2 regions of the Streptomyces sp. NPDC093065 genome follow, and region 2 is predicted to be linked to the other one. Evidence: riboswitches for the same ligand, from Rfam matches in the RefSeq annotation. Region 2 holds a riboswitch; the other holds the start of a gene.
What was found. Region 2 has a riboswitch for cobalamin ahead of ACIQFU_RS31290 (ABC transporter substrate-binding protein). Riboswitches for the same ligand answer to the same signal wherever they lie in the genome.

Region 1: linked by a shared signal. The riboswitch ahead of ACIQFU_RS18065 (CbtB-domain containing protein) and the one ahead of ACIQFU_RS31290 (ABC transporter substrate-binding protein) in region 2 are both predicted to bind cobalamin.

What each region holds. Positions count from the first base shown of each region.
Region 1 is NZ_JBIVPJ010000009.1:149,105-155,345, forward strand. It holds gene ACIQFU_RS18040 (CoA-acylating methylmalonate-semialdehyde dehydrogenase) at 1-907, shown strand, start outside; gene ACIQFU_RS18045 (acyl-CoA dehydrogenase family protein) at 916-2,064, shown strand; gene ACIQFU_RS18050 (enoyl-CoA hydratase/isomerase family protein) at 2,061-3,134, shown strand; gene mmsB (3-hydroxyisobutyrate dehydrogenase) at 3,131-4,027, shown strand; gene ACIQFU_RS18060 (enoyl-CoA hydratase) at 4,024-4,806, shown strand; cobalamin riboswitch at 4,897-5,045, shown strand; gene ACIQFU_RS18065 (CbtB-domain containing protein) at 5,084-5,305, shown strand; gene ACIQFU_RS18070 (CbtA family protein) at 5,331-6,203, shown strand.
Region 2 is NZ_JBIVPJ010000023.1:12,814-35,022, reverse strand. It holds gene ACIQFU_RS31305 (ABC transporter ATP-binding protein) at 1-1,278, opposite strand, end outside; gene ACIQFU_RS31300 (ABC transporter permease) at 1,275-2,114, opposite strand; gene ACIQFU_RS31295 (ABC transporter permease) at 2,111-3,058, opposite strand; gene ACIQFU_RS31290 (ABC transporter substrate-binding protein) at 3,060-4,619, opposite strand; cobalamin riboswitch at 4,675-4,803, opposite strand; gene ACIQFU_RS31285 (methylmalonyl-CoA mutase family protein) at 5,243-7,057, shown strand; gene scpA (methylmalonyl-CoA mutase) at 7,057-9,234, shown strand; gene meaB (methylmalonyl Co-A mutase-associated GTPase MeaB) at 9,248-10,261, shown strand; gene ACIQFU_RS31270 (molybdopterin-binding protein) at 10,371-10,766, shown strand; gene ACIQFU_RS31265 (methyltransferase domain-containing protein) at 11,089-12,306, opposite strand; gene ACIQFU_RS31260 (molybdopterin-dependent oxidoreductase) at 12,297-12,779, opposite strand; gene ACIQFU_RS31255 (molybdopterin-binding protein) at 12,918-13,304, shown strand; gene modA (molybdate ABC transporter substrate-binding protein) at 13,342-14,169, shown strand; gene modB (molybdate ABC transporter permease subunit) at 14,166-15,014, shown strand; gene ACIQFU_RS31240 (ABC transporter ATP-binding protein) at 15,011-16,108, shown strand; gene ACIQFU_RS31235 (peptidase C39 family protein) at 16,153-17,229, opposite strand; gene ACIQFU_RS31230 (iron ABC transporter permease) at 17,274-19,376, opposite strand; gene ACIQFU_RS31225 (ABC transporter substrate-binding protein) at 19,410-20,468, opposite strand; gene ACIQFU_RS31220 (ABC transporter ATP-binding protein) at 20,544-21,407, opposite strand; gene ACIQFU_RS31215 (helix-turn-helix domain-containing protein) at 21,586-22,209, opposite strand, start outside.

The DNA.
Region 1 (6,241 bases), on a different contig from region 2:
CGTCCTCAACGTCGTCAACGGCGGCCGGGAGGCCGTCGATACCCTCCTCGAAGACCCGCGCGTGGCCGCCCTCGGCTTCGTCGGCTCCACCCCGATCGCCGCGCACGTCTACGCCACCGCCGCGGCCCACGGCAAGCGTGCCCAGTGCTTCGGCGGCGCCAAGAACCACATGATCGTGATGCCGGACGCGGACCTCGACCAGGCCGTCGACGCCCTGATCGGCGCCGGTTACGGATCGGCGGGCGAGCGCTGCATGGCGGTCTCGGTAGCTGTCCCGGTCGGCGAGGAGACCGGCGACGCGCTCGTGGCCCGGCTGAAGGAGCGCATCGGCACCCTGAGGATCAGCCGCAGCGACGACCCCGACGCCGACTTCGGCCCGCTGGTCGGCCAGGACGCCGTCGACCGCGTCCGCTCCTACGTCGACCTCGGCGTCGAGGAGGGCGCGGAACTCGTCGTCGACGGCAGGGACTTCACACTCCCCGGGCACGAGAACGGCTTCTTCGCCGGAGCCTCCCTCTTCGACCGGGTCACCCCGGCCATGCGCATCTACCAGGAGGAGATCTTCGGCCCGGTCCTGTGCGTCGTACGGGCCGCCGACTACGAGGAGGCCCTACGCCTGCCCAGCGAGCACACCTACGGCAACGGCGTCGCGATCTTCACCCGCGACGGCGACACCGCCCGCGACTTCACCCGCCGCGTGAACACCGGCATGGTCGGCGTCAACGTGCCCATCCCGGTCCCGGTCGCCTACCACACCTTCGGAGGCTGGAAGCGCTCCGGCTTCGGCGACCTCAACCAGCACGGCCCCGACGCCATCCGCTTCTACACCCGCACGAAGACGGTCACGTCGCGCTGGCCCGCAGGGCTTCGGGAGGGCGCGAGCTTCACGATCCCGACGATGGGATGAGGGGTGCGATGACTGCCGCTCTGCTCACCGAGGACCAGCAGGCCCTCGTCGAGACCACCCTCGACTTCGCCCAGGACCACCTCGCCCCGCACGCCCTGGACTGGGACCGCGACAAGCACTTCCCCCTCGACGTCCTGCGCAAGGCGGCCGGGCTCGGCCTCGGCGGCGTCTATGTCCGCGAGGAGCACGGCGGTTCGGGGCTGACCCGGTCCGACGGCGTCCTCGTCTTCGAGACCCTCGCCTCCGGCTGCCCGTCCATTGCCGGATACCTCTCCATCCACAACATGGTCGCCTGGATGATCGACCAATATGGTGATCCCGCCCAGCGCGAGCGGTGGCTGCCCCGCCTGTGCGCCATGGAGGACCTCGCCAGCTACTGCCTCACCGAACCCGGCGTCGGTTCCGACGCGGCGGCCCTCACCACCCGCGCCGTCCGTGACGGCGACGGCTGGATCCTCAACGGCGTCAAGCAGTTCATCTCCGGAGCAGGAGCCTCCCAGCTGTACGTCGTCATGGCCCGTACCGGCGCCGACGGGCCCGATGGGATCTCCGCGTTCGTCGTCGACAAGGACGATGCTGGACTCGAATTCGGGCCGAACGAACGCAAGATGGGCTGGAACGCGCAGCCCACCCGTCAGGTCGTCCTGGACTCCGTCCGGCTGCCCGCCGACCGGCTGCTCGGCGGTGAGGGCGAGGGCTTCCGCATCGCGATGAACGGCCTCAACGGCGGCCGGCTCGGCATCGCTGCCTGCTCGCTCGGCGGCGCCCGCAGCGCCCTGGACCGCAGCCTGGCCCACCTCGCGGACCGGGAGGCGTTCGGAGCGCGTCTCCTCGACGCTCCGGCGCTGCGGTTCCGCCTCGCGGACATGGCCACGGAACTGGCTGCCGCCCGTGCCCTCGTACAGCAGGCCGCCCAGGCCCTCGACCGCAGCGACCCGCAGGCCCCCTGCCTCTGCGCGATGGCCAAGCGCTTCGCCACCGACACCGGCTACTCGGTCGCGGACAGGGCGCTGCAGCTGCACGGCGGCTACGGCTACCTCGCCGAGTACGGCATCGAGAAAATCGTCCGGGACCTGCGGGTCCACCAGATCCTGGAAGGAACCAACGAGATCATGCGCGTCATCGTGGCCCGCGGCCTGACGGAGGCGTTCGGATGACCGCCACCGACGAACCCGTCCTGACCCATACCGCCGGCCGGGCCGGCTACCTCACCCTCAACCGGCCGGGGGCCCTCAACGCCCTCACCCACGCCATGGTCCGCCGTATCGACGAGGTCCTGACCGCCTGGGAACACGACCCGGCCGTCGAGACCGTCGTCCTGACCGGCGCGGGGGAACGCGGCCTGTGCGCAGGCGGCGACATCCGCGCCATTCACGACGACGCCCGCGATGCGAACGGTGTCGCGTCGGCCGCCTTCTGGCGCGACGAGTACCGCCTCAACGCCCGGATCGCCCGCTACCCCAAGCCGTACGTCGCGGTGATGGACGGCATCGTCATGGGCGGCGGCGTCGGTGTCTCCGCGCATGCCGGCGTCCGGATCGTCACCGAGCGCTCACGCATCGCGATGCCGGAGACCGGTATCGGCTTCGTGCCCGACGTGGGCGGCACCTACCTGCTCTGCCTCGCACCCGGCCAGCTCGGCACCCACCTGGCCCTGACCGGAACCCCGGTGCAAGCGGGCGACGCCCAGCTGTGCGGGCTCGCCGACCACTTCGTCCCGTCCGAGTACCTGCCGCAGCTGGTCGAGGACCTCGCGCACGCCCCCGTACGGGAGGTCCTGGCCTGGCACGTGCGTCAGGCGCCGCCCGCGGCCCTCGATGGGCAGCGGTCCTGGATCGACTCCTGCTACGCCGCGGACACCGTCGAGGAGATCGTCGACCGCCTGCTCGCCCACGGCGAGCCCGCGGCCAAGGAGGCCGCCGAGACCCTGCTCGCCAAGTCGCCAACCGCCCTCAAGGTCACCCTGGCCGCCCTGCGGCGCGCCCGGCACCTCGGATCTCTCGAAAGGGTCCTCGACCAGGAGTACCGCGTCTCCTGCGCGGCCCTGACCACGCCCGACCTGGTGGAAGGCATCCGCGCCCAGGTCATCGACAAGGACCGCAATCCGCGCTGGTCACCACCCACCCTCGCCGAGGTCACTGACGCGGGCGTCGACCGCTTCTTCACCCCGCTGGGCGAACGCGAACTCGGCCTCGCCCCCGACAGCACCGAGGAGGTGGCCTGGTGAGCCGGACCGTCGCGTTCATCGGACTGGGACACATGGGCGGTCCCATGGCCGCCAACCTCGTCAAGGCCGGGCACCGGGTGCACGGCTTCGACCTTGACGCCACCGCCCTGCGCGAGGCCACGGGCACGGGCATCACACCCGCCGGATCCGCAGCCGAGGCGGTGGCCGGCGCCGACGTCGTGATCACGATGCTGCCCGCGGGCCGCCATGTCCTGGACCTCTACGACACGATCCTCAGCACGGCCCGCCCCGGCACCCTCTTCGTCGACTGCTCCACCATCGACGTCGCCGACGCCCGCACCGCCCACGAACGCGCCGAGACGGCGAGGATGCGGGGGCTGGACGCCCCGGTCTCCGGCGGAGTCGTCGGCGCCGAAGCCGCCACCCTCACCTTCATGGCCGGCGGCGGCCACGCCGAGTTCGCCGAGGCCGAACCCCTCCTGGCCGCGATGGGCAAACGGGCCGTCCACTGCGGCGGCGCGGGCGCCGGGCAGGCGGCGAAGATCTGCAACAACATGATCCTCGGCGTCTCGATGATCGCTGTGAGCGAGGCGTTCGTCCTCGGCGAGAGCCTCGGCCTGTCCCACCAGGCCCTCTACGACGTCGCGTCGACCGCCTCCGGCCAGTGCTGGGCGCTGAGCGTCAACTGCCCGGTGCCCGGCCCGGTCCCGGCCAGCCCCGCCAACCGCGACTACCGGCCCGGCTTCGCCGCGTCCCTCATGGCCAAGGACCTGGGGCTGGCTGCGAACGCGGTCCGCGCTGGTGGCGTCCACGCGGAACTCGGTCTGAAAGTAGCCGAGTTGTACGCCGCCTATGCCGAGCAGGTCGGTGCCGCGGAGGACTTCTCCGGCATCGTGCGAATCATCCGCGACCACAGCGGGGAGCAGGCATGACCACCGGCGAGTACGAGACGATCCTCGTCGAGCGCAAGGGCCGCACCGCCCTCGTCATCCTCAACCGGCCCAAGGCCCTCAACGCGCTGAACCTCCAGGTGATGAACGAGGTCGTCGCCGCCACCGAGGCCCTCGACCGGGACCCGGACTGCGGCTGCATCGTCATCACCGGTTCGGCGAAGGCGTTCGCGGCCGGCGCCGACATCAAGGAGATGCAGCCGCAGGGCTACCTGGACATGTATCTCGCTGACTGGTTCTCGGCGTGGGACCGGCTCGGGCAACTGCGCACGCCGACGGTTGCCGCGGTCGCCGGGTACGCGCTGGGCGGGGGCTGCGAGCTCGCGATGCTGTGTGACATCGCACTGGCCGCCGACACCGCCGTGTTCGGCCAGCCCGAGATCAAACTCGGGGTGATCCCCGGCATCGGCGGCTCCCAGCGGCTGACCCGCGCGGTCGGCAAGGCCAAGGCCATGGAGATGTGCCTGACCGGCCGCACGATGGGCGCGGCGGAGGCGGAGCGGGCCGGGCTCGTCTCCCGGGTGGTGCCCGCCGACGAACTGGTCGCCGAGGCGCTTGCGGTCGCCGAGACTGTGGCGGGCATGTCGCTGCCGGTCGCGATGATGGCGAAGGAGGCCGTCGGCCGGGCCTTCGAGACCACCCTCACCGAAGGCATCCGCTTCGAACGACGCCTGTTCCACGCGGTGTTCGCCACCGCCGACCAGAAGGAAGGCATGAGCGCCTTCGCAGAGAAGCGCCCTGCAGAGTTTCGGCACCGCTGAAGCCGCTCGGACACGCCGCCAGGCCGGGAAAGCGCGGCCCGGCCCGGCGGCGTGATCCCCGTCGTGCATACCTTCCCTTGGCCGACGCTTGATTGATCCCATATCGGGGGTGTTCGTACGCTCATCGTGTAGTGACGGCATAAGGAAGCTGGTGGGAATCCAGCGCGGTCGCGCCACTGTGTCAGCCCCGCCGAACGCGGGGCTGGAGTCAGACACTTGGCCGTCATGACGCCCCATGGAACCGAGGGACGCACGATCCCCGAAGGAGGCTCACCCCATGAGCAGCATGTCCGCGCCCGCGCCCGCCGCGCTTCCCACCCCGGTCGTCCTGCCGGCCACCAAGGCCGTGCTCTGGCTGGTCGGAACAGCGCTGATCGCGCTGGCCGTCTACTACTTCATCGGCGTCGACCAGGGCGCCTACTCGGTGTTCGGCAAGGACATGCACGTCCACGAGTTCGTGCACGACGCCCGCCACTTCCTCGGCTTCCCCTGCCACTGACGAGAACCGGCAGGGACATCCGAACATGGAAAAGAAGCTCATCCTGCTCGGCGTCATCGCTGGCGCAGTCGCCGGTCTGCTCGCGTTCGTCTTCGCCCGGATCTTCGCCGAACCCCAGATAGCCAAGGCCATCGACTACGAGAGCGGACGCGACGCCGCCCAGGCGGCTCTCGACAAGGCCGCCGGAGTGACCCCTGAGGCCGCTGGCCCGGACATCTTCAGCCGGACCATCCAGGCCAACGTCGGCATCGGCGTCGGCATGGTCTTCTTCGGCATCGCGATGGGCGCCCTGTTCGCCGTCGCCTACACCATCTGCCTCGGACGCGTCGGCAAGCTGCGTCCCCGCAACCTGGCCCTGCTGGTGGCGCTCGGCGGCTTCCTCGGCATGTACTTCGTGCCGTTTTTGAAGTACCCGGCCAACCCGCCCTCGATCGGACACACGGACACCATCAAGGACCGCGGCAACCTCTACCTCGCCATGGTCCTGTGCTCGGTCGCCTTCCTTGTCGCCGCGGTCTGGCTCGGCAAACGCCTCCAGCCGCGCTTCGGCAACTGGAACGCCACCCTCCTCGGCGCCGGCTCCTACATCGTGGCGATCGGCATCGTCATGGCCCTGCTGCCGCAACTCGGCGAACTCTCCGTCAACGTCCAACACTACGGCCACCACGCCACCGAGACCCCGCTACCGCTGACCAACTCCAAGGGCACCATCGTCTACCCGGGCTTCCCGGCGGACGTCCTGTTCTCCTTCCGCTTCTACTCCGTCGCCGCCCAGGCCCTGCTGTGGACGACGGTGGCTCTGGCCTTCGGCCCGATGGCCGAGCGACTGCTCGACCCGGCCGTCCGGGCAGCGGCCAAGCCCGTGCCCGGACAGCCCGAGCCGGTGGGCGCGGCCTGATCCACCCGGCAGCGAGAAGGATCACGCGAGGCGAGACG
Region 2 (22,209 bases):
GCCCCCGGAGAGCGTGGCGGGCGTGCGGTGCAGGAGTTCCTCGTCGAGCCCCAGGGCGGCGGCCGTGTCCAGGGCTTCGGCCGTCGCCGCCTCCTGCTCCCGGTGACGCAGGAGGCGGGCCGTGTCGGCGAGTTGCGGCAGTACCCGCCGGTGCCCCTCGAACGAGTCGGCGCTGCTCTGGTGCACGTACTGGACGGCACGGCGCTGCGCGGCGCTACGGCGGTCGATCCGACGGGGCAGCGCGTCGTCGCCGTACCGCACTTCGCCCGCCGACGGCGTCGTCAGACCGGCCAGTACCCGTGCGAACGTCGTCTTACCCGATCCGGAGGGGCCGAGCAGGGCGGTCCTGCCGCCGGGCGGGAACGCCATCGACACAGGACCGGCGAGCGGATCGCCGGAACGGCGGCGTACGGCGATGCCCTCGGCGGTGACGCCGCGCGCGGGCCGCGCCCTCGCCTCGTCCGCATCCGGCCGTGCGCTCGCCACCGTGCTCCGTTCCGCGGCGAGCAGATCGCGGGTCGCCCGATGCCGGCTCGGGTGCGCACCGGCGCCGAGTACGTCCGGCACGGGGCCGTCGTCGACGCCGCGGCCGTGCTCCAGCACCACGACCCGGTCGGCGGTCGCGCGGACCAACGGCAGGTCGTGGCTGAGCAGCAGTACGCCGCGACCGTGGTCGGCGAGTGCCCGCACCCTGCCTCCCAGGGCCGTCGCGAGCGCCGGGTCGAGCCCGCTCGTCGGCTCGTCGAGCACCAGCAGGCGGGCGCCCGTCACCAGCGCGGAAGCCAGTGCCAGCCGCTGCTGCTGACCGCCGGACAGCTGGTGCGGAAAGCGCCGGCAAACCGCCTGCCAGTCCAGTCCGGCCGAGGCGAGCGCCCCCTGTGCGGCGCTCCTGCGGGCGGCGCGTCCCGCGTGGCCGAGGGCCGCCAGTTCGGTGAGCGCCGGACCGGTGCGCCTGACCGGGTCCAGTACCGTCTCCGGGTGCTGCGGCAGGTGGGCGGCCAGTCCTGCCCGGACGGCCGGTCGCCGGTGCGGTGCGAGTGCCAGCAGGTCCGTTCCGGCCAGCAGCACCCTGCCGGTCAGCCGTACACCCTCGCGCGCGGCGCCGAGCACGGCCAGGCCCAGGGTCGTCTTGCCGCTGCCCGACGGGCCGACGACTGCGGTGACGGTGCCCGCGGGGACGGTCAGGGCGATGCGGTCGAGCAGAGGCCGGTCCACTCCGTCGGCGTGCGCGGAGATCTCCGGGACGTCGAGAAGCGGCTCACGGGAGGAGGGTGTCATCGGCGTCTCCCGCGGTGTGCGAGGGCGTGGTCCACGAGGAGGTTGCCGCCGACGCACAGGGCGCTCAGCAGGCCGGCGGGGACCAGCACGGCGGCGGGCTGGGTGAACAGGGCGTCGCTGTTGCGCTCGATGAGCACCGCCCAGTCCGCGGAGGACGCGGGCAGCCCCAGCCCGAGGAAGTTCGCGGACGCCAGCAGGTACAGCACCACGGAGAACCGTCCGCCCGCGTCGGTGGCCAGGGGAGCCGCCAGCTCCCGCGTCAGGTGCCGAATATGGATGTACGCCCAGCCGCGGCCCTGCATGCGCAGCGCCTCGACGACCGTCCGGGTCGCCGGGGCGAGCGCGGCCCCGCGCACCAGTCGCGCGACGGCCGGTACCTGGAGGGCTCCGGCGACGACCACCAGCCAGAACCATTCGCGGTGTCCGGTCGCTGCCAGGGTCATCAGCACCAGCAGCCCGGGGAAGGCGAGCAGCAGGTCGAGGCCGCGCATCACCGTTTCGTCGAGGCCGCGCCGTGGACCCGCGGCCAGCAGTCCCAGCGGTACCCCGACGGCCGTGCCGACGAGCAGCGCGCCGAGGGCGCTGCCGATCACGGAGGCGCCGCCGTGCAGAACGAGCCACAGCACGTCACGGCCGAGTACATCCGTGCCGAGCAGGTGCCCGGCGCCCGGCGGTTGCGACGGAAGGGCACGCCCCCGCCCCACTGCCGTCCCGTCGGCAAGCCACGGGCCCAGTACGGCGGCGAGCACCGGCACGCAGACCAGTACCAGGGCGATCCACGGATGACGTGTCCGCTCACCGCGGCGGGCCGCAAGGGTCTTCCGTCCCGGAGTCACGCGGTCACCTCCCGGCGCGGCGCGAGCCGGTGCGCGGCCAGGTCGCCTGCGAGGTTCACCGCGACGGCGGTGCCGGCGAACAGCAGCGCGTACGTCTGGACCTGGGGCAGGTCCCGGTTCTGCACCGCTTCCACGAAGCCGGTGCCGAGGCCGCGGAAGCCGAACACCGCCTCGACGAGGACGGCGCCGCCCAGCAGTCCCTCCACGCAGCGGGCGAACTGCTGCGCGGCCGGTCCCAGGGCGCCGGGCAGCACGTGCCGCAGCACGATCGTCCGTTCCCGCATCCCCAGGAGCCGCAGATGTTCGGCGACGGCACCGTGCCGCTGCGCCGCGACGCCCGCACGGACCTGCCGCGCGAGGTCGCACAGGTGCCGGGCCGTCAGGACGACGACGGGCAGTACCAGCACGGCCGGCTGGGCCGGCAGGCCGGCCGTGTCCATGCCGACGGCGGTGGCGGGCAGCAGCCCGGCCCACAGGGACACCGAGGCGACGAGGAGCAGCCCGAGGACGAACTCGGGGACGGCGTGCAGCACGACGGCAGCGGTGTTCAGCGCGCGGTCGAGGCGGCTGCCCTCCCGCAGTCCCGACACCGTGCCGAGGACGGGCCCGAGCACCGTGACGAGCAGCAGCGCCGGAAGGCCCAGGAGCAGCGTCACCCCTGCCCGGCGGCCGACGTCCTCGCCCACCGGCACCCCGGTCGTCAGGGACGTCCCGAGGTCGCCGGTGAGCAGGTGGCCCAGCCAGTGCCAGAAGCGGGACCAGGCGGGTTCGTCCAGTCCCAGCTGCCGGCGCAGGGCCGCCACCTGTTCGGGCGTGCCCAGTTCGCCGCGGAGTACGTCGGCCGTGTCGCCGGGCAGCAGCGAACCGACGGCGAACACGGCCACCAGCACGACCAGACACTGGAGGAGCGCCAGCAGGGAACGCCGCAGGAGGTACGAGCGCACGTCAGCCGACGCGGACCCGGTCGAACCGGGCCCAGTCGTGCGAGTTCGGAGGTGCCGCCCGCAGACCGCGCACCGACGAGGCGATGGCGTCGTTGGCGTCGGAGAACGCCCACACCAGCAGGCCGGACTCGTCCCGCGCGATCTTCTGCGCACGGGAGAGCAGGGCAAGCCGTTCCTGTTCGTCCCGGGTGGTGCGGGAACGGTCCAGCAGGGCGTCGAACTTCTTCGAGGCGTACTGCGTCTGGTTGCGGGCCGCTTGGCCCCGCACCCGCTGCTGGAGGAAGTCGGAGACCGGCAGGGTCGAGGTGGTGTTGAAGGCGGCGACGCCCTTGGTCTTGATCTCGCTGAAGTAGGTGCTGGACGCACGGGTGTTGACGGTGAGCTTCAGTCCGGCCTCGCGCAGCTGCTCCGCCATGAGGTCCGCGGCCGGTTCCCAGGCCGCGTCGACCGAGCTGGTCTCCACGGTGATGTGCAGGCCTTCGGCGCCGGCCTGCTTCACCAGCCTCCGGGCCTCCTCGACGTTCCGTTCGCGGGGGGTCAGGTCGTCGGGGTACCCGTGCAGACCGAGTCCGAACAGGTCGTTGCCCACCTCGCCTTGACCGGCCAGGGCGACCCGGACCAGTTCCTCCCGGTCGATGCCCAGCTGCACGGCGCGTACCAGACGCGGGTCGTCGAACGGTTTGCGGCCGGTGCGCAGCAGCAGTTGCTGCGCGGTGGCCCGCTTCGCGGTCAGCAGCCGCGTCGAGCCCTCCTTCTTCAGCCGTTCCACGAAGGCGCCGGCCATGTCGGCGGCGTAGTGGACCTGCCCGGACAGCAGCGCGTTCAGGCGCGCGGACTCCTCGTTGGCGGGGACGATCTCCAGTTCGGCGATGTGCGGGGCGCCGTCCCAGTGGCCGTCCCAGCTCCGGTAGCGTGCGTTGCCGCCCGGGGTGAAGGACACGTAGGTGAAGGGGCCAGAACCGACGGGACGGCGGAAGTCGGTCGTGCCGTCCGGGAGTATCTCGGTGCCGGGGCCGGCGAAGACGGTGGGGAACTCGAAGTTCGGTGCCTTCAGCGCGAAGACGACGGAGCGTTCGCCGTCGGCCTCGGTCGCGTCGAAGTCGATCGCGGAGAGCAGTACCTGCGAGGGCGAGCCCGTGGCCGGGTCGGCGGCGCGCCGGTAGCTGTAGAGGACGTCCTTGGCCGTGACCGGTTTCCCGTCGTGGAACTCGGCCTTGCGCAGCCGTATGCGCCACCGGGTGCCGGACGTGTCGCTCTCCCACGCCTCGGCGAGCCGCTCGCGCACCGACATGTCGTCGGCGTACGTCCCGAGTGTGTCGTACAGGGCCTTGGCCCTGGCCTGGTCGACGAAGTTCGGCGCGACATGCGGGTCGAGGGTCTCCTGGGAGCCGCCGGCCGCGAAGGCGGCACGGAACCGGTCGCCGCGGCCACCGTCCTTCTTGTCTCCGCCGCACCCGGCGAGCAGGCCGGTCGTGGCGAAGGCCAGGGCGCCTCCTGCGGCCAGTACGCCTCGCCTGCCGGGCTGCGGCCGCTGCGCGGACGTCGATTGGGCACGCGTCATCACTGTCGATCCTCTCCGGGGTGTCCTCGCCCCTGTGTGCGGACCGGCGACGGGTCAGTCTCCTGGCTCCCGGATCGTCGCTCGCCTTCGCCTTCCCGTCCGCGGTCGCGGACAGTGGCATGCGGAAGGGCTGCTCCCCGGTCACAGTGGCGGGACCGCGCCGGACTCGCACCGGCTTCCTGATCCCCGTCGCCTCGTGCCCTCATTCTGGCGCACGATCCGGTGCCGCCTGCTCCGGGGCCCGGTTCGGGACTGAGGAATTCCTCGCCGGGTCGCGGGGAAGGTCTCCGACCGGGCGGCGGGCCGCGGACCCGGTGGCGCTGCGCGCCGTATTCGTCCCGCCGTGCGGCTTACCTCCCGAACGCATCCTCCGGCAGACAGGTTTGCCCACCGCTCTCCCGGTCCTGCACGGTGTGCGGGCCCGGGCGACCGTCGCCGCCGGTGAGGTCCGCCCGTCCCCCTTCTCGCACCCCGCCGTCGGGTCCGGCCGGCCTTCCCCCCGTGGTCCGGTCGCCGTGCGGTCGCCCGTGGCGCGGGAGCGACTCGTGTCACACACGCGGGGAGAACAAGGTCACAACCGCTTCCTCTGCTGATCCTCAAGTCGCCTGTCCTAACATCCGAGCATGACGCTCCTGCCTGACGACGGACTCGCCCTCGCGGCCGGGTTCCCTCACGCGACACACGAGCAGTGGCAGCGCCTGGTGGCGGGCGTCCTGCGCAAGTCGGGCAAGGAGGTGCCGGACGGCGAGGCGGAGAGGGCCCTGTCCACCGCGCTGGAGGACGGCCTGCGGGCGCACCCCCTCTACACCGCGCGTGGCGTCGCCCCCGACCCCGGTCTGCCGGGCTTCCCGCCCTTCGTCCGCGGGGGCCGCGCGCAGGCCGGCACGGCCGGCGGCTGGGACGTGCGCCAGCGCCACACGGTGGCCGACCCGGCGTCGGTCCTCGCCGACCTGGAGAACGGGGTCACCTCCCTGTGGCTGTCCGTCGGTGAGCCGGCCGGCCTCCACGTCACCGCGCTCGACCGCACCCTGGACGGCGTCTACCTCGACCTGGCCCCCGTCGTCCTGGACGCGGGCGGCGCTTTCGAGGACGCCGCCCGGGAGTTGCTGCGCCTCTACGAGGCGAGGGGAGTCGCCGCGGACGCCGTGCGCGGCAATCTCGGTGCCGATCCGCTGGGCCACGAGGCGCGGACCGGCGGTTGTCCGTACGACGTCGCTCCCGTGGCCGAGCTGGCCCGGCTGTGCGCCGCACGCCACCCCGGGCTGCGGACCGTGACCGTGGACGCGCTGCCGTACCACGAGGCGGGGGGTTCGGCGGCGCAGGAGCTGGGCTGCTCCCTGGCGACCGGCCTGGCCTATCTGCGCGACCTGGCCGACGCCGGGCTGGACACGGCCCGGGCGCTGGCGCAGCTGGAGTTCCGGTACGCGGCGACCGCCGACCAGTTCCTGACCATCGCCAAGCTGCGCGCCGCGCGCCGGCTGTGGGCCCGGGTGGCCGAGGTGTGCGGGGCGCCCCGGGCGGGCGGGCAACTCCAGCACGCGGTGACCTCGCCGGTGATGATGACCCGCCGCGACCCGTGGGTGAACATGCTGCGCACCACGGTCGCCGCCCTCGCTGCCGGAACGGGTGGCGCCGACGCCGTGACCGTGCTGTCCTTCGACCACGCGCTCGGTCTGCCGGACGCGTTCGCCCGCCGCATCGCCCGCAACACCTCCACCATCCTGGTCGAGGAGTCGCACCTGGCCCGGGTGATCGACCCGGCGGGCGGCTCCTGGTACGTGGAACGGCTGACCGACGAACTCGCCCACGCCGCTTGGGCCTTCTTCCAGGACATCGAGCGCGAGGGTGGGCAGGCGGTCGCCCTGCGCTCCGGTATGGTCGGCGAACGGCTGGCCGAGACCTGGGCCGTGCGCCGCGGGAAGCTGGCGCAGCGGCGGGAGCCGGTCACGGGGGTGAGCGAGTTCCCCGACCTGTCCGAGAAGCCCGTGGTGCGCGATCCCGCGCCCGAGCCGCCGTCCGGGGGTCTGCCCCGGGTGCGGCGGGACGAGGCGTTCGAGGCGCTGCGCGCCCGCTCCGATGCCCATCTGGCCGCGACCGGAGCCCGGCCCCGGGTCCATCTGGCCGCGCTCGGACCGGCCGCGGCGCACACCGCACGGCTCGCCTTCGCCGCGAACCTCTTCCGGGCGGGCGGGATCGAGCCCGTCACCGAGGGCGACTTCGCGCGGAGCGGGGCGCGGGAGGTGTGCCTGTGCTCCAGTGACGAGCTGTACGCGGAGCGGGCCGAGTCCACCGCCGCCGCGTTGCGGGACGCGGGCGCCGATCACGTGTTCCTGGCGGGTCGCCCGGGTCCGTACGCGGGTGTCGACACGTACGTCTTCGCCGGCTGCGACGCCGTCGCCGTGCTCTCCGCAGCCCTCGACCGCATGGGAGTGTCCTGATGTCCATCCCCGACTTCTCGGCGATCGAGCTGGGGACCCCGTCCGCCGACGCCTGCCTCGACGAGTGGCGCGCGGCCGTGAAGAGGACCACCGACGGTGACGACCTCCTGTGGGAGACGCCGGAGGGCATCACGGTCAAGCCGCTGTACACCGGGCAGGACCTGGAGGGCCTGGACTTCCTGGACACCTATCCGGGCATGGCGCCGTACCTGCGCGGCCCGTACCCGACGATGTACGTCAACCAGCCGTGGACGATCCGCCAGTACGCGGGCTTCTCGACGGCCGAGGAGTCCAACGCGTTCTACCGGCGCAACCTGGCGGCCGGGCAGAAGGGCCTGTCGGTCGCCTTCGACCTGCCCACGCACCGCGGCTACGACAGCGACCACCCGCGGGTGACGGGTGACGTCGGGATGGCGGGGGTGGCCATCGACTCGATCTACGACATGCGGCAGCTGTTCGACGGCATTCCGCTGGACCGCATGACGGTGTCGATGACGATGAACGGTGCCGTGCTGCCGGTGCTGGCGCTGTACATCGTGGCGGCCGAGGAACAGGGTGTGCCGCCGGAGAAGCTGGCCGGGACCATCCAGAACGACATCCTCAAGGAGTTCATGGTCCGCAACACCTACATCTATCCGCCGAAGCCGTCGATGCGGATCATCTCCGACATCTTCGCGTACACCTCGCAGCGGATGCCGCGCTACAACTCCATCTCCATCTCCGGCTATCACATCCAGGAGGCGGGCGCGACGGCGGACCTGGAGCTGGCGTACACGCTCGCCGACGGCGTGGAGTACATCCGGGCGGGCCGTCGGGCCGGCCTGGACGTGGACGCGTTCGCACCGCGGCTGTCGTTCTTCTGGGCGATCGGCATGAACTTCTTCATGGAGATCGCCAAGCTGCGGGCGGCCCGGCTACTGTGGGCCAAGCTGGTCAAGCAGTTCGACCCGCAGAACGCCAAGTCGCTCTCGCTGCGCACCCATTCGCAGACCTCCGGCTGGTCGCTGACCGCGCAGGACGTCTTCAACAACGTCACCCGCACCTGTGTGGAGGCGATGGCCGCGACCCAGGGTCACACCCAGTCCCTGCACACCAACGCCCTGGACGAGGCGCTCGCGCTGCCCACCGACTTCTCCGCGCGCATCGCCCGCAACACCCAGCTCCTCCTCCAGCAGGAGTCCGGCACGACCCGCGTGATCGACCCCTGGGGCGGCAGCGCGTACGTGGAGAAGCTGACGTACGACCTCGCGCGCCGCGCCTGGCGGCACATCCAGGAGGTGGAAAAGGCGGGCGGCATGGCGCAGGCCATCGACGCCGGCATCCCCAAGCTGCGGGTGGAGGAGGCCGCCGCCCGCGCCCAGGCCCGCATCGACTCCGGACGGCAGCCGGTCATCGGCGTGAACAAGTACCGGGTGGACTCCGACGAGCAGATCGAGGTGCTCAAGGTCGACAACTCCTCGGTGCGCGAGCGGCAGATCGCCAAACTGCGGCGGCTGCGCGAAGAGCGCGACGAGAGCGCCTGCCGGGACGCGCTGGACGCGCTCACGCGGGCCGCCGGCGGCGAGGGCAACCTGCTGGAGCTCGCCGTGCGCGCCGCCCGTGCCAAGGCGACCGTCGGGGAGATCAGCGACGCCCTGGAGAAGGTGTACGGGCGGCACGCGGGTCAGATCCGTACGATCTCCGGTGTGTACCGCAACGAGACGGGCGAGTCACCGGCCGTGGAAGGCACCCGGGCCCTGGTGGACGCCTTCGCCGAGGCCGAGGGCCGCCGGCCGCGCATCCTGGTCGCCAAGATGGGCCAGGACGGCCACGACCGCGGCCAGAAGGTGATCGCCACCGCCTTCGCCGACCTCGGCTTCGACGTCGACGTCGGCCCCCTCTTCCAGACCCCCGCCGAAGTCGCCCGCCAGGCGGTCGAGGCGGACGTGCACATCGTCGGAGTGTCCTCCCTGGCCGCCGGGCACCTCACCCTCGTCCCGGCGCTGCGCGAGGCGCTCGCCGAGGAAGGGCGTGAGGACATCATGGTCGTGGTGGGCGGAGTGATCCCGCCGCAGGACGTGCCGACCCTGCTGGAGATGGGCGCAGCGGCGGTGTTCCCACCGGGCACGGTGATCCCGGACGCGGCCCGCGACCTGGTGGCACGGCTGGCGGCCGGTCTCGGCCACGGCGACCTGTGAAGACGGTGACGTGATGGCCCTCGAACTCGGCGCGTACGTCAAGGGCGTCCTCGACGGCAGGCGCGCGGTCGTCGCCCGCGCGATCACCCTCGTGGAGTCCACGCGCCCCCAGCACCGCAAGCTCGCCCAGCAGTTGCTGACCGAGCTGCTGCCGCACAGCGGGACGGCCCGGCGCATCGGGATCAGCGGGGTGCCCGGCGTGGGCAAGTCGACGTTCATCGACGCCTTCGGCACCATGCTGACCGGGCTCGGCCACCGGGTCGCCGTGCTCGCCGTCGATCCGTCCTCCAGCCGCACCGGCGGCTCGATCCTCGGCGACAAGACACGCATGGAACGCCTGGCCGTCGACCCGGCGGCGTTCGTCCGCCCCTCCCCCACCGCGGGCACGCTCGGCGGGGTCACGAAGGCGACCCGCGAGTCGATGGTGGTGATGGAGGCCGCGGGCTACGACGTCGTCCTGGTGGAAACCGTCGGCGTCGGCCAGTCCGAGACGGCCGTCGCCGACATGGTCGACTCCTTCCTGCTGCTGACCCTCGCTCGCACGGGAGACCAGTTGCAGGGCATCAAGAAGGGTGTGCTGGAACTGGCCGACGTCATCGCCGTCAACAAGGCCGACGGCCCGCACGAACGCGACGCCCGTACCGCCGCCCGTGAACTGGCCGGCGCACTGCGGCTCATGCACGGCAAGGACGCCTTCTGGACGCCTCCGGTGCTCAGTTGCAGCGCACTCGGGCGGACCGGACTCGACACCGTCTGGGAACGCCTGGAGCAGCACCGCACGCTGCTGGACTCCACGGATCGTCTGGCCGCCAAGCGGCGTGTCCAGCAAGTCGACTGGGTCTGGACCATGGTCCGCGACGAACTGCTGGGCCGCCTGCACGCCGACCCGGCCGTTCGGTCCCTCGCACCGCAGCTCGAACGGGAGGTCATGGAGGGCGGGTTGACGGCCACTCTGGCCGCGGAGCGCATCATGGACGCCTTCACGAAGGCCACGGCCGTTCCCTCACGGCCCGGCTCCCCCCGGTGACCGGTCCACGGGCGCCGAGGACGTCGGTGGCCGGGGCCGCGGCAGCGGCAGTCCCGGCACACGGCGACGGGTGCAGGCCCTGGTCGGCGCTGGGCCTATCTTGGCGCTCATGAAGGCATACACGATCGGTCAGGCAGCACGACTCCTCGGCGTGAGTCCGGACACCGCGCGCCGTTGGGCGGACGGCGGACGGGTGGCCACCCAACGGGACGAGGCCGGGAAGAGGCTGATCGACGGGAAGGACCTGGCCGCATTCTCGGTGGAACTCGCCAAGAGCGGGGGCGGTGAGGAGGACGCTTCCTACACGTCGGTCCGCAACGCCTTCCCCGGCATCGTCACCGCCATCAAGCTCGGTGACGTCGCAGCCCAGGTGGAGATTCAGGCAGGGCCCCACCGGCTGGTGTCACTGCTCACCCGGGAGGCCGTGGAGGAGCTCGGGCTGGAGGTCGGGATGGAGGCCACCGCCCGGGTCAAGTCGACGAACGTGCACATCGACCGCGCCTGAGCGGGCGCCGGTGCCGTCCGGGGGCCCGTTGCCGACGATCAGGTACTCGTCGCGGGTCGGCCGGGCCGCATGTCGGATTCTCCAGGGTTCCGGTGTGCCGACGGGCGCATGAAGGGCTGCCGGGCGGCAGGGGCGTGCCGCCCGGCATCTCACATTCACCAAGTGAGTGCGAGTGATTGCATCGTAAGTGCAAGGCAATGCGGACGGAATGCCTCTTATTTGTTTCACCGAAAAGCGGGGGGAGCGATCGTTGTTCTCGCACTGCGGGCCAGTCGTCCCGCGGCACCCCCGTTTCCGCCCCTCCCACCCGGCTCGAACCCGTTCATCCGCCGGCGCGTACCGCCCGTGCCAGGAAGTGCCGCGGGGCGTCCTCGTAGTGACGCAGCCGCCAGCCGGCCCCTTCCAGTGCGGGCCGCAGGTTCTCCTCGGCCAGCGGGTCCCCGGGGTCCAGGGGGCGGCCGTGGCGGGCCGCGCGTTCCGCTCGGCCGGAGGGGTGGTAGAGGAGGAGGACGCCGTCGGGGCCGGTCACCCTCGCCCACTCCCGCAGGGCCGTCGCCGGATCGGCGACGTGGTTGATCAGGCCGGCGCTGAAGACGCCGTCCAGGGATCGGCCGGCCAGCGGCAGCCGGCAGGCGTCGGCCAGGAGCAGGTGGGCGCGGTCGGCGGGGTGGTGGCGTTCGGCCGCGGTGAGCATGGCCGGAGTGAGGTCGACGCCGAGCACGGTGCCGTGGGTGCCGACACCGGCACGCAGGGCGGGCAGGGCCCGGCCGCTGCCGCAGCCCACGTCCAGCACACGCTGCCCCGGGAGCAGCCCCATCCGGGCCACGGCCGCCGCGTAGCGGGGGCCGTCTGCGGCGAAGCGCTGCTCCCAGGTGTCGGCGCGGGGCGTGAAGAAGGCGCGGGTCGCCGTCGTCGGAGCCCGGTCGGCCACGAGAGCGGCGAAGCGGACGAAGACGTTCTTGTCGGCCTCCGGCTGAAACCACAGGCCCCAGGCCGAGCCGCCGATCCGGAACGCCTGCACCGGGTAACGGTCGCAGGACGCCAACAGGGTCGCCCCGGCCGGGAGTTGCAGCGGGCCGACGTACCCGTACGGGACCGGGAGCCCCGCGGGCACGGTACCGAGCAGGGGGTCGGCGGCGGCCGGTACCCGTACGCCGCCCCGGCCGCCCGGCGCCCGGCCCTCTCGGTGAGCCGTTCCGCCCGCGGCCACCGCCAGCAACTGCGCACCCAGGCACACGCCGAGCACCGGCACCTCCGCCGCCAGCGCGGCCCGCAGCAGGGCCAGCTCGGCGTCACGGCCGGGGAAGTCCTCGCGGGCCGCCGCCGATCCGCCCGTCACGACCACGGCGGCGACGCCGTCCAGGGTGTCCGGCACGACGTCGCCCGCCCGGACACGGCAGTTCCGCGGGCGCAGGCCGACGGTTTCCAGCGCCGTACCGATCGCGTCCGGGACGTCGCGCGAGTCGTGCTCCAGCACCAGGACGTCCCCCACCGGGCCCCGCCCCGCCCTGTCCTTCCGCTCCGCCGCCGTCACGCCCACGCGCTGTAGCCACCGTCCACACGGATCGCGTCGATGCCGCTGATGTGGCGGGCCCCGCAGCGGTCCTGGGGCAGCACGAGCTGGGCGCCGGCCCGGGCAAGGGTGGTGCCGTCGAGGGTGACGGCGAGCAGGACGGGGGCTCGCCCGAAGTCCGGGTCGATCTCCGCCCAGGACAGCAGTGCGTGGTGGCCGTCGGCGCCGTGCACGGCGATCAGGAAGCGCAACCGGTCCTTGCGGCGGGCGGGGTCGAAGGCCGGGGCGGTGTCGACGAGGACGTCGTGCAGCAGCGGTCCGGTGAAGTGGTGGTGCTGGACGCCGCTGGTGGCGCACTCGAAGGCGACCTCCGCGGCGTGCTGGGGCCGGGCGAGCAGGTCGGCCACCGTCAGCCGGGCCGGCCGGCCCAGGTCACCGGTGATGACGATCTCCGCCAGCGGGCCGGCTGCCGTACCGGCGGCTGCGAGGAACTGACTCACGGGCTATCACCTCCCGCAGGACCGTACCCGACAAGCCGGACCGTACAAACGCACATGCCATGCCAATGAATCCATGATCCGGCTCATGCGAAGTGACAGGAGACTTCCGCCTTGCATTTGCGGCAGTATGCTCTGCGTATGCACACCTACCGGATCGGGGACGCGGCCGCCTTGCTCGGCGTCAGCTCCGACACCGTGAGGCGTCTGGTCGACGGGGGGAGACTCACCGCCGAACGGGACGGGACGGGCCGCCGGATCATCCCCGGGCCGGCCCTGGCGGCCTACGCCCGGGACCAGTACCGGGCCGGACGGGAGTCCACCGGCTCCTCCGCCCGCAACCGGCTGGCCGGCATCGTCACCGAAGTGATCCTCGGAGACGTGTCGGCCCAGGTGGAGGTCCAGGCCGGGCCCTTCCGGGTGGTGGCGCTGGTCAGCCGGGAATCGGCCGAGGAACTCGGGCTGGAGCCCGGCGTACCGGCGGTTGCCGTGATCAAGTCGACCAACGTGGTCGTCGAAAGACCGTAGACGTGTCCGTAAAGGACCTTGAGGGAGTGGACCCGTGATGACCCGTTCCGCGCGCCGGACCCGCCGAATGCTGCAGCTGACCGGCGCAGGTGCCGCAGCGATGCTGGCCCTGAGCGCCTGCTCCTCCTCCGACGGGGACTCCGGCGGCGGGTCCGGTGCCTCCTCGTCGGCCGGCGGTACGGACAAGCTGTCCGGGACCGTGAACGTCTTCGCCGCGGCCTCGCTGACCGAGAGCTTCACGAAGCTGGGCAAGGACTTCGAGAAGCAGCACCCCGGCACCAAGGTCGTGTTCAACTTCGGCGGCAGCGACTCGCTCGCCGCGGGTATCACCAGCGGTGCGCCGGCCGACGTGTTCGCCTCCGCCAGCCCCAAGACGATGAAGGTGGTCACGGACTCCGATGCGGCCGCCGGTACGCCGGCCACCTTCGTCCGCAACCAGCTGGAGATCGCGACCCTGCCCGGCAACCCGGACAAGGTCGCCTCCCTGAAGGACCTCACCGGACCGGACCTGAAGGTCGTGCTGTGCGACAAGACGGTGCCGTGCGGCGCCGCCGCGCAGAAGGCGCTGACCGCCGCCGGCCTGAAGCTCACCCCGGTCTCCTACGAGGAGGACGTGAAGTCGGCCCTCAACAAGGTCGTCCTCAAGGAGGCCGACGCCGCCGTCGTCTACAAGACGGATGTGAAGGCGGCCGGTGACAAGGTGGAGGGCGTGGAGTTCCCCGAGTCGGCGAAGGCCGTCAACGACTACCCGATCACCCTGCTCAAGGACGCCCCCAACGCCGAGGTCGGCAAGGCGTTCATCGAGCTGGTGCAGTCCGCCGAGGGCCAGAAGGTCCTGACCGAGGCCGGGTTCACCGCCCCGTGACCTCGACGCACAAGACCGGCGCCGCGGCCGGCCCCCGTCCGGGAGGGCCGCGGCGCCGCCGGCTCCGGAGCGGTGCTCCCCTGCCGCTGCTGGTGCCCGCGCTGATCGGCCTGGCGTTCCTGGTGCTCCCTCTCCTGGCGCTGCTGATCCGGGCGCCGTGGTCGGGCATGCCGGAGCTGCTGACCAGTACCGAGGTGTGGCAGGCGCTGCGGCTCTCGCTGATCTGCGCCACGGCGGCGACCGTGGTGAGCATGGTGATCGGCGTGCCACTGGCCTGGCTGCTGGCGCGGGTGGAGTTCCCGGGGCGCGGTCTCGTCCGGGCCCTGGTGACGCTGCCGCTGGTGCTGCCGCCGGTGGTCGGCGGTGTCGCCCTGCTCATGGCCCTTGGCCGCAACGGTGTCGTCGGGCAGTGGCTGGATGCGTGGTTCGGGATCACGCTGCCGTTCACCACCACCGGTGTGATCCTCGCGGAGGCGTTCGTGGCGATGCCGTTCCTCGTCATCAGCGTCGAGGGCACCCTGCGCGCCGCCGATCCCCGCTACGAGGAGGCGGCCACCACCCTCGGCGCCTCCCGCTTCACCGCCTTCCGCCGGGTCACGCTGCCGCTCATCGCGCCCGGTATCGCCGCCGGCGCCGTCCTGGCCTGGGCCCGCGCGCTCGGCGAGTTCGGGGCGACGATCACCTTCGCCGGCAACTTCCCCGGCCGCACCCAGACCATGCCGCTCGCCGTCTACCTCGCCCTGCAGAGCGATCCGCAGGCTGCCATCGCCCTCAGCCTGGTGCTGCTGGCGGTGTCCGTCGCCGTCCTCGCCGGACTGCGCGACCGCTGGATGACCACCTCATGACCGACACCGACGACAGCGAGAAGACCACGGGACGCGGGGCCGCCGCCCCGGCCCCCGAAGGGCTCGACGCCCGCCTCGTCGTGGAACGCGGCACCTTCCGCCTCGACGTGGCCCTGACCGCCGCACCCGGCGACGTCGTCGCCCTGCTCGGCCCCAACGGCGCCGGCAAGACCACCGCCCTGCGTGCCCTCGCCGGCCTCGTGCCCCTCTCGGACGGGCATCTCCGGCTCGACGGGCACGAGTTGACCCTCACGCCGCCCGAGTCCCGGCCGGTCGGGGTGGTCTTCCAGGACTACCTCCTCTTCCCCCACCTGACGGCGCTGGACAACGTCGCCTTCGGACCGCGCTGCCGGGGCGCGGCCAAGGCGCAGGCCCGGGCGCAGGCCGCCGCCTGGCTGGACCGCCTCGGCCTGGCCGAGCACGCCGGTGCCAGACCGCGCCGGCTCTCCGGCGGCCAGGCCCAGCGCGTCGCCCTCGCCCGCGCCCTGGCCACCCACCCCCGGCTGCTGCTCCTGGACGAACCCCTCGCCGCCCTCGACGCCCGCACCCGCCTCGACGTCCGCGCCCAACTCCGCCGCCATCTGGCCGACTTCGAAGCCGTCGCCGTACTCGTCACCCACGACCCGCTGGACGCCATGGTCCTCGCCGACCACCTCGTCGTCGTCGAGGACGGCCACGTCGTCCAGGAGGGCACCCCCTCCCACATCGCCCGCCGCCCGCGCACCGACTACATCGCCCATCTGGTCGGCCTCAACCTCTACCGGGGACAGGCCGCGGGCCACACCGTACGGCTCGACGACGGACCCGCGATCACGACCACCGAGGAACTGACCGGGCCGGTCTTCGTCGCCTTCCCGCCCAGCGCGGTCACCCTGCACCGGGACCGTCCCACCGGCTCCAGCGCCCGCAACGTCTGGCACTGCGAGGTCGCCGGACTCGAGACGCACGGCGACCAGATCCGCGCCGACCTCACCGGCGGACTCCCCCTCGCCGCCGACCTGACCACACTCGCCGCCGCCGAGCTGGACCTGCACCCCGGCGCCGCCGTCTGGGCCACCGTCAAGGCCGCCCAGACCCACGCCTACCACGACTGAGCGGCAGGTCCTCGGGCCCGGGACGCGTACCGGCGGCCGTGAGGTCAGTCGGCCTCGCCCGCGATGGTCACTGCGCCGCGGAAGCCGTCCGGCGCGTGGGTGGACATCGTGTCGAGCGCGGTGTCCGGGACGGGCAGCAGGTGGGCGTCGAGCCAGGTGTCCCCCGTCGCCGTGTCAGCCCACGGGTCGTCGATCACGAGGGCGCCCGGCACGGCGCCGTGGCAGAGCACCCAGTGCGGTACGTCGAAGCCCAGCATCGCGTCGAGCGAGATGAGGAGCAGTACGTGCTCCCGGCGTTCGACGGCGGCGCGGATCGCGGCCATGGGGAGGTGGTCCGGGTCGACCGGGACGCCGATCCGCTCCGCCTCGGTGCGCGAGGTCCGCTGGAGGATCGCGCGCCACTCCTGCTCGGGTCCGGGCAGGTGGCCGAGCAGGACGGGCCGGTCGGTGTCCAGGTGGACCGTGACGGGGGACGACGGCCGGGCCCGGCGTACGGCGACGCCCAGTCCGACGGGTTCGCAGGCGGGGAAGTTGGTCGCGTCGCGCCAGAGCGACAGCTCCGCGCGGCGGTCGAGTGCCTCCCGGGGCATCTTGCCCGCGTGTGCCTGGGCGACGAGGGCGGTGACGGCACCGCAGGTGAAGTGGGTGGTCTGGCCGTAGTACGGAGGCGGGGCCGGGGCCGGTGTCCCGTCGTCCAGCCAGAGCACGTATCCCGTGGCGGGTCCCGCCGTCTCCTCCCCCTGCGCGAGCCCCCGACCGACCGGCGGGCGCAGTGCGGTGAAGCCCGCCGCGGCGGCGTCCTGGGGACTCGCAGTCCAGCCTTCCCACTTGACCTGCGCCAGGCCCTGGCGGCGGGCGTGGCCGGCCACCGCGGCGACGACCGCCCGTATGTCACCGACGGCGTCGACGATCTTCAGGTAGGCCGTCCGCGGACGTGCCGTCACGAGCGCGGCGGCGGTCCACTCCCCGCCGTCGTCCCCCGTGACGGCCACGATGTGCGGGTGGTGCGCCGAGCGGTCGACCGTGTGCCAGCGCTCCGGCACCTCGAACCGGCCGACCGCCGTACCGGCCTCGAACGGTACGACGACGCTCTTGACCGGTGTCTCCTGCTGGGCCGGCATCCGGTGCTCCTGGGGGGTGTGAGGGAACGAACGGCGGGTGGGTGTCAGGCGCGGGACCGCCGGAGCAGCCAGACGAAGTACGGCGCGCCGACCAGCGCGATCATCAGTCCCGCCGGTACCTGGGAGGGCGCGACGACCGTACGGCCGAGGGCGTCGGCCACACAGACCAGTACGCCGCCGAGCAGCATCGCGACCGGGAGCGAGCGGCCGTGCCGGGCGCCCACGAGCGACCGGGCGAGGTGCGGGGCGACGAGGCCCACGAACCCGACGACGCCGACGGCGACCACGCTGAGCGCCGCGAGTACCGCCGCGATCGCCAGCGCGAACAAGCGCGTGCGCTCCACCCTGACGCCGACGATGCGCGGGGTGTCCTCGTCGACCGCGAGCAGGTCGAGACGGTCGCGCATGGCCAGCAGTACGGGCAGCGCGAGCGCCACGGCGACCGCGACCGGCAGGACGTCGGGGAACGTACGGCCGTACGTGGTGCCCGAGAGGAAGGTGAAGATTCGGGGCGTGTTGTACGGGTCGGCGCGCAGGAGGAGGAAGGTGGTGACGGCGCTGAGTCCGTAGCCGCAGCCGATGCCGACGAGGACGAACCGGTCGGGCAGGAAGCCGCCGCGCCAGGACAGCAGGGCGATCACCCCGAACGTGGCGAGCCCCGCCGCGACCGCCACCACGACGAGTACCGTCCGTCCCCCGGACAGGCCAGACGTGACGACTCCCGCCGCTCCCAGCCCGGCGCCGGCGGTGATGCCGAGGATGCCGGGTTCGGCGAGTGGGTTGCGTACCGCGCCCTGCAGCACACAGCCGGCCAGTCCGAGTGCCGCGCCGGCGAGGACGGCGGCGCTCACGCGCGGCACCCGGTCGTCGAGCGCCATGCCGACGAGGTCCGGGGCGGACCCCTGAAGCCAGAGCACGACGTCCCCGGTCCGCAGCCGCAGGCTCCCCGCCAGCACCCCCACGACGGCCGCGGCCGCCAGCAGGACCACCGCGCCGAGCACGACGAGGAGATACGCGCGGTGCGACCGTGCGAGGACCCGCGCGTGCGCCGCGCGCGCGACCTGGCCGGTGTCCCGCAGCCGCAGCGCGAGGACGACGATGACGACCGCGCCGAGCAGCGCGGTCGGCACTCCGGTCGGGATGGCGGCGGCGCCGTCCGCGCCCTGCACGGCGCGCAGGACGGCGTCGGCGAGGAGGATGAGCAGCGCGCCGACCAGTCCGGCCGCCGGGACCGCGTACAGGTGCCTGCGCAGTGCCCGGACCCGGTTCGCGATCAGGCGGACCAGGACGGGGGCGCCGAGGCCGACGAAGGAGATGGGGCCCGCGAGCGTCACCGCCGTACTGGTGAGCAGGACCGCGCACAGGACGGCGGTGACGCGGGTGGTGCGGATCGGCACACCGAGGGTGGACGCGGTGTCGTCACCGAGGTTCATGACGTCAAGCCGCCGGGACAGGGCCAGGGCGAGACACAGCACCACGGCCACCAGCGGCCACGCGCGTACCGACGCGTCGATGTTCAGCTGTGCGAGCGAACCGCTGCCCCAGGCGAAGAGGCCGGTCGTGTTCTGGTCGAACAGGATGAGGAGCGTGCCGGTCGCCGCGTCCAGCGCCATCGCCGTCGCCGATCCGGCGAGGATCAGCCGGGTGCCGGCGGTGCCCGCGGCGCGGCCCGCGAGGAGCAGGACCAGCGCCGCCGCGAGCAGACCGCCGGCGAAGGCGACGGCGCCCGACGCCCACAGCGGGACGGTCAGGCCGAACGCCGCGACGAGGGTGAGGGTGAAGTAGGCGCCGGCCGTGACCGCGAGGGTGTCGGGTGAGGCGAGGGCGTTGTGCGTGACGGACTGGAGCAGCGTTCCGGCGGTGCCGAGGGCGAAGCCGACCGCCTGGCCCGCCAGGAGCCGCGGCAGGCGCGAGCCGGTGATGATCTCGCCGACCGGCGGGCCGCCGGTGCCGTCCCGGTGCCCGACGAGGTACCGCAGCAGGTCGCCGACGCAGACACCCGACGTTCCCTGCGTGAGGTGCCACATGCCGGCCAGGACGGTCGCGGCGGCGAGCGCCGCGAGGACGGCGAGTCCGGTGGGGCCGCCGTCGTGCTCGGTGCGCGGCAGCGGTTCTGCGCCGGGTGCCGGAATCCCGGACACGCTCACTTCTTGCGTTGTGCTCACTTCTCGCGGTGTCACTTACTTCTTGTCGAGGACGTCGACGTAGGCGTCGATGGCCTGCTCGCAGGAGCGCGGGCCGCCGGCGCCCCACACCCGTGCCGGGAAGGAGTGCGCGCGGCCGTCCTTGACGGCCGGGAGGGTCTTCCAGATCGGGTTCTTCTTCAGCGCCCCGACATAACCGCCGGCGCCCTCGTCGTTGGCGTAGAAGAGGTTGGCGTCGCCGACCGCGGTGAGACCCTCGACGTCGGTCTGGGCGAGACCGTAGGAGGGGTCGACGCCTCCGTCACCGTGGTCCTTGTTGATCGCGTCGGTCCAGGCGGGTGCCATGCCCAGTTCCTTGCCGATCTCCGTGAACAGGGCGCCGTCGCTGTAGGGGCGGACGGTGAGGTTGCCGCCCTGGAGCCAGCCGTCGAAGAACAGGAACTCCTTCGTCGGCAGGTCGGCATCGGTGACCTGCTGCTTCGCCTCCGCGAGGTGCTCGTCGAACTCCTTGAGCACCTGGTCGGCCCGCTCGGTGCGGCCCGTGGCCTCGCCGATCATGCGGAACACCTTGCGCATGTTCCCGATCGGGTCCTTCGGGTCCGCGCCCTTGGTGACCATGACCGGGACGTTCCGCTTCTCCAGCTTCTTGACCGTCTCGTCGTCGGCGTCGAACGCCTCCACGACGATCAGGTCGGGCTCGGCCGCGTAGAGGGTGTCGAGGTCGGGCTCCTCACGGGTGCCGATGTCCTTCACCCCGCCGGGCAGCTTCTCCGCGCTGACCCAGGTGCTGTACCCCTTCGCGTCGGAGACCGCGGTGGGGGTGACGCACAGGGTCAGCGCGTCCTCCACCTGCTGCCATTCCAGGACCGCGATGCGCTCGGCGGGCTTGTCGAGCTTCACGGTGCGGCCCACGCCGTCCTTGAAGGAAACCGGGCCCGTGGCGGTGGTCGTCGTGTCGTCGGCGCAGTCCTTCGACGCGGGCGAGGGGGCGGCGGCATCGGCCTTGTCGCCGACGTCGGTCGTGCCGCAGGCCGTCGCGGCCAGGAGTACGAGCCCCGTGGAGGCTGCCGCCGCCAGGTGTCGGGCACGGTTCATGGAGGGTTCCTCTTTTTCTTGTGATGCGTGATGCGTGATGAGCGAGGGACGTTCCGCGTCAGGCGGGATTTCCGGTCAGGCGGGGTGCCGTCCGACGGGGTCGATGCGGAGGCGGCCCGTGCGGGGGTCGACGGCGACCTCGACCCGGATGTCGTAGACCTCGCCGATGTTCTCGGCGGTGAGGACGTCGACGGGGGTGCCCGCCGCGTGCACGCGGCCCGAGCGCATGAGGACCAGCGTGTCCGCGACGCGGGACGCCTGGTCGAGGTCGTGGAGCACGATGCCGACCGCGATGCCGTGGTCCTCAACGAGGTCGCGCACCAGGTCGAGCGTCTCGATCTGGTAGCGCAGGTCCAGGTGGTTGGTGGGTTCGTCGAGCAGGACGACGCCGGTGTCCTGGGCCAGGCAGGCGGCGAGCCAGACGCGCTGCATCTCACCGCCGGAGAGTTCGCCGACCGGCCGTCCGGACATGTCCCGTACGCCCGTGACGCCCATGGCACGGCCGACGGCGGCCCGGTCCTCGGCGGTCGGTCCCGCGAAGCCGCGCCGGTAGGGGTGGCGTCCGAACGCCACGACCTCCGCGACCGTCAGCCCCTGCGGCGCCGGCCTCGACTGGGAGAAGAGCGTGACCTCGCGGGCGAACCGGCGGGCGCTGAGGAGCGCCGCGTCCCGCTCGGGCGCATCCCCGTGCGCTCCGAACGTCACCCGGCCGCCGTCCACCGGATGCAGCCGGGAGAGCGCCCGCAGCAGCGTGGACTTCCCGCTGCCGTTCGGCCCCACCAGGGCGGTTGCCCGGCCGGGCTCCAGGCCGATGGAGACGCCGTGGACGACCGCCTTGCCGCCGTGACTCAGCACCAGTCCGCGCCCGTTGAGGGCGGCCACCGGCGCGGCGGGGTCGGCAGCCGGGCGGCCGGTGTGCCGGGAGGGGCGTGTGAGCATCGACGATTCCGGGTGATCGCAGGGGCGAGGCGTACGGCACCCCCCGTCCGGCCGTCACCGGCCGGACCGCGCGCTGCCCCGCGGACTCCTCTGCGTACGGGCAGCACGGTCCACGTCGAGCAACAACTAAGGGTTACCTAACTGCGAGAAAGCTATATTCCGCTCGCCAGGTCGACAATCAGGAGTTATGGACGCCCGATACGGGATTCCGGACATTCCCGGGGGTGGTGCCCATGACCCGCCGGAACGCGGCGATGAAGGAGCTGGGCTGCGCGTAGCCGAGTGTCTCGGAGACGGTCATCACATCGAAGCCCTCGGAGAGGAGCGCCAACGCGCGGTGTACCCGCAGCAGTTGCCGCCACTGCGCGAAGGAGAGACCGGTGGTCTGCCGGAACGCGCGGGTGATCGTGCGGTCGCTGATGCCCAGCGTCCGTGCCCACTCCTCCAGTGACCGGTGGTCGGCGGGGTCGGCCAGCAGGGCCTCGGCGATGGCGTCGATCCGGCCGTCGCCGGGCGGCAGCCGCAGGGTGAACTGCCGCTCCGACGGCTGGAGCACGTCGAACACGACCGACTCCGCCCGCGCCCTGGCCGCGTCGTCGAGATCCGTACGGGCGAGGTGGGTCAGCAGTGACTCCAGGAGCGGCGTCATCGTGATCGTCCTCGGCTCCCCGAACGCGAACGGCGTCCGGTCGGGGGCGAAGAAGGCGTCGTGGAACTTCGCCCCCGCCGTGGTCCGCCCTCCGTGCACCACTCCGGCGGGCATCCACAGCCCGTACCCCTCGGACACGGTGAAGACGCGGTC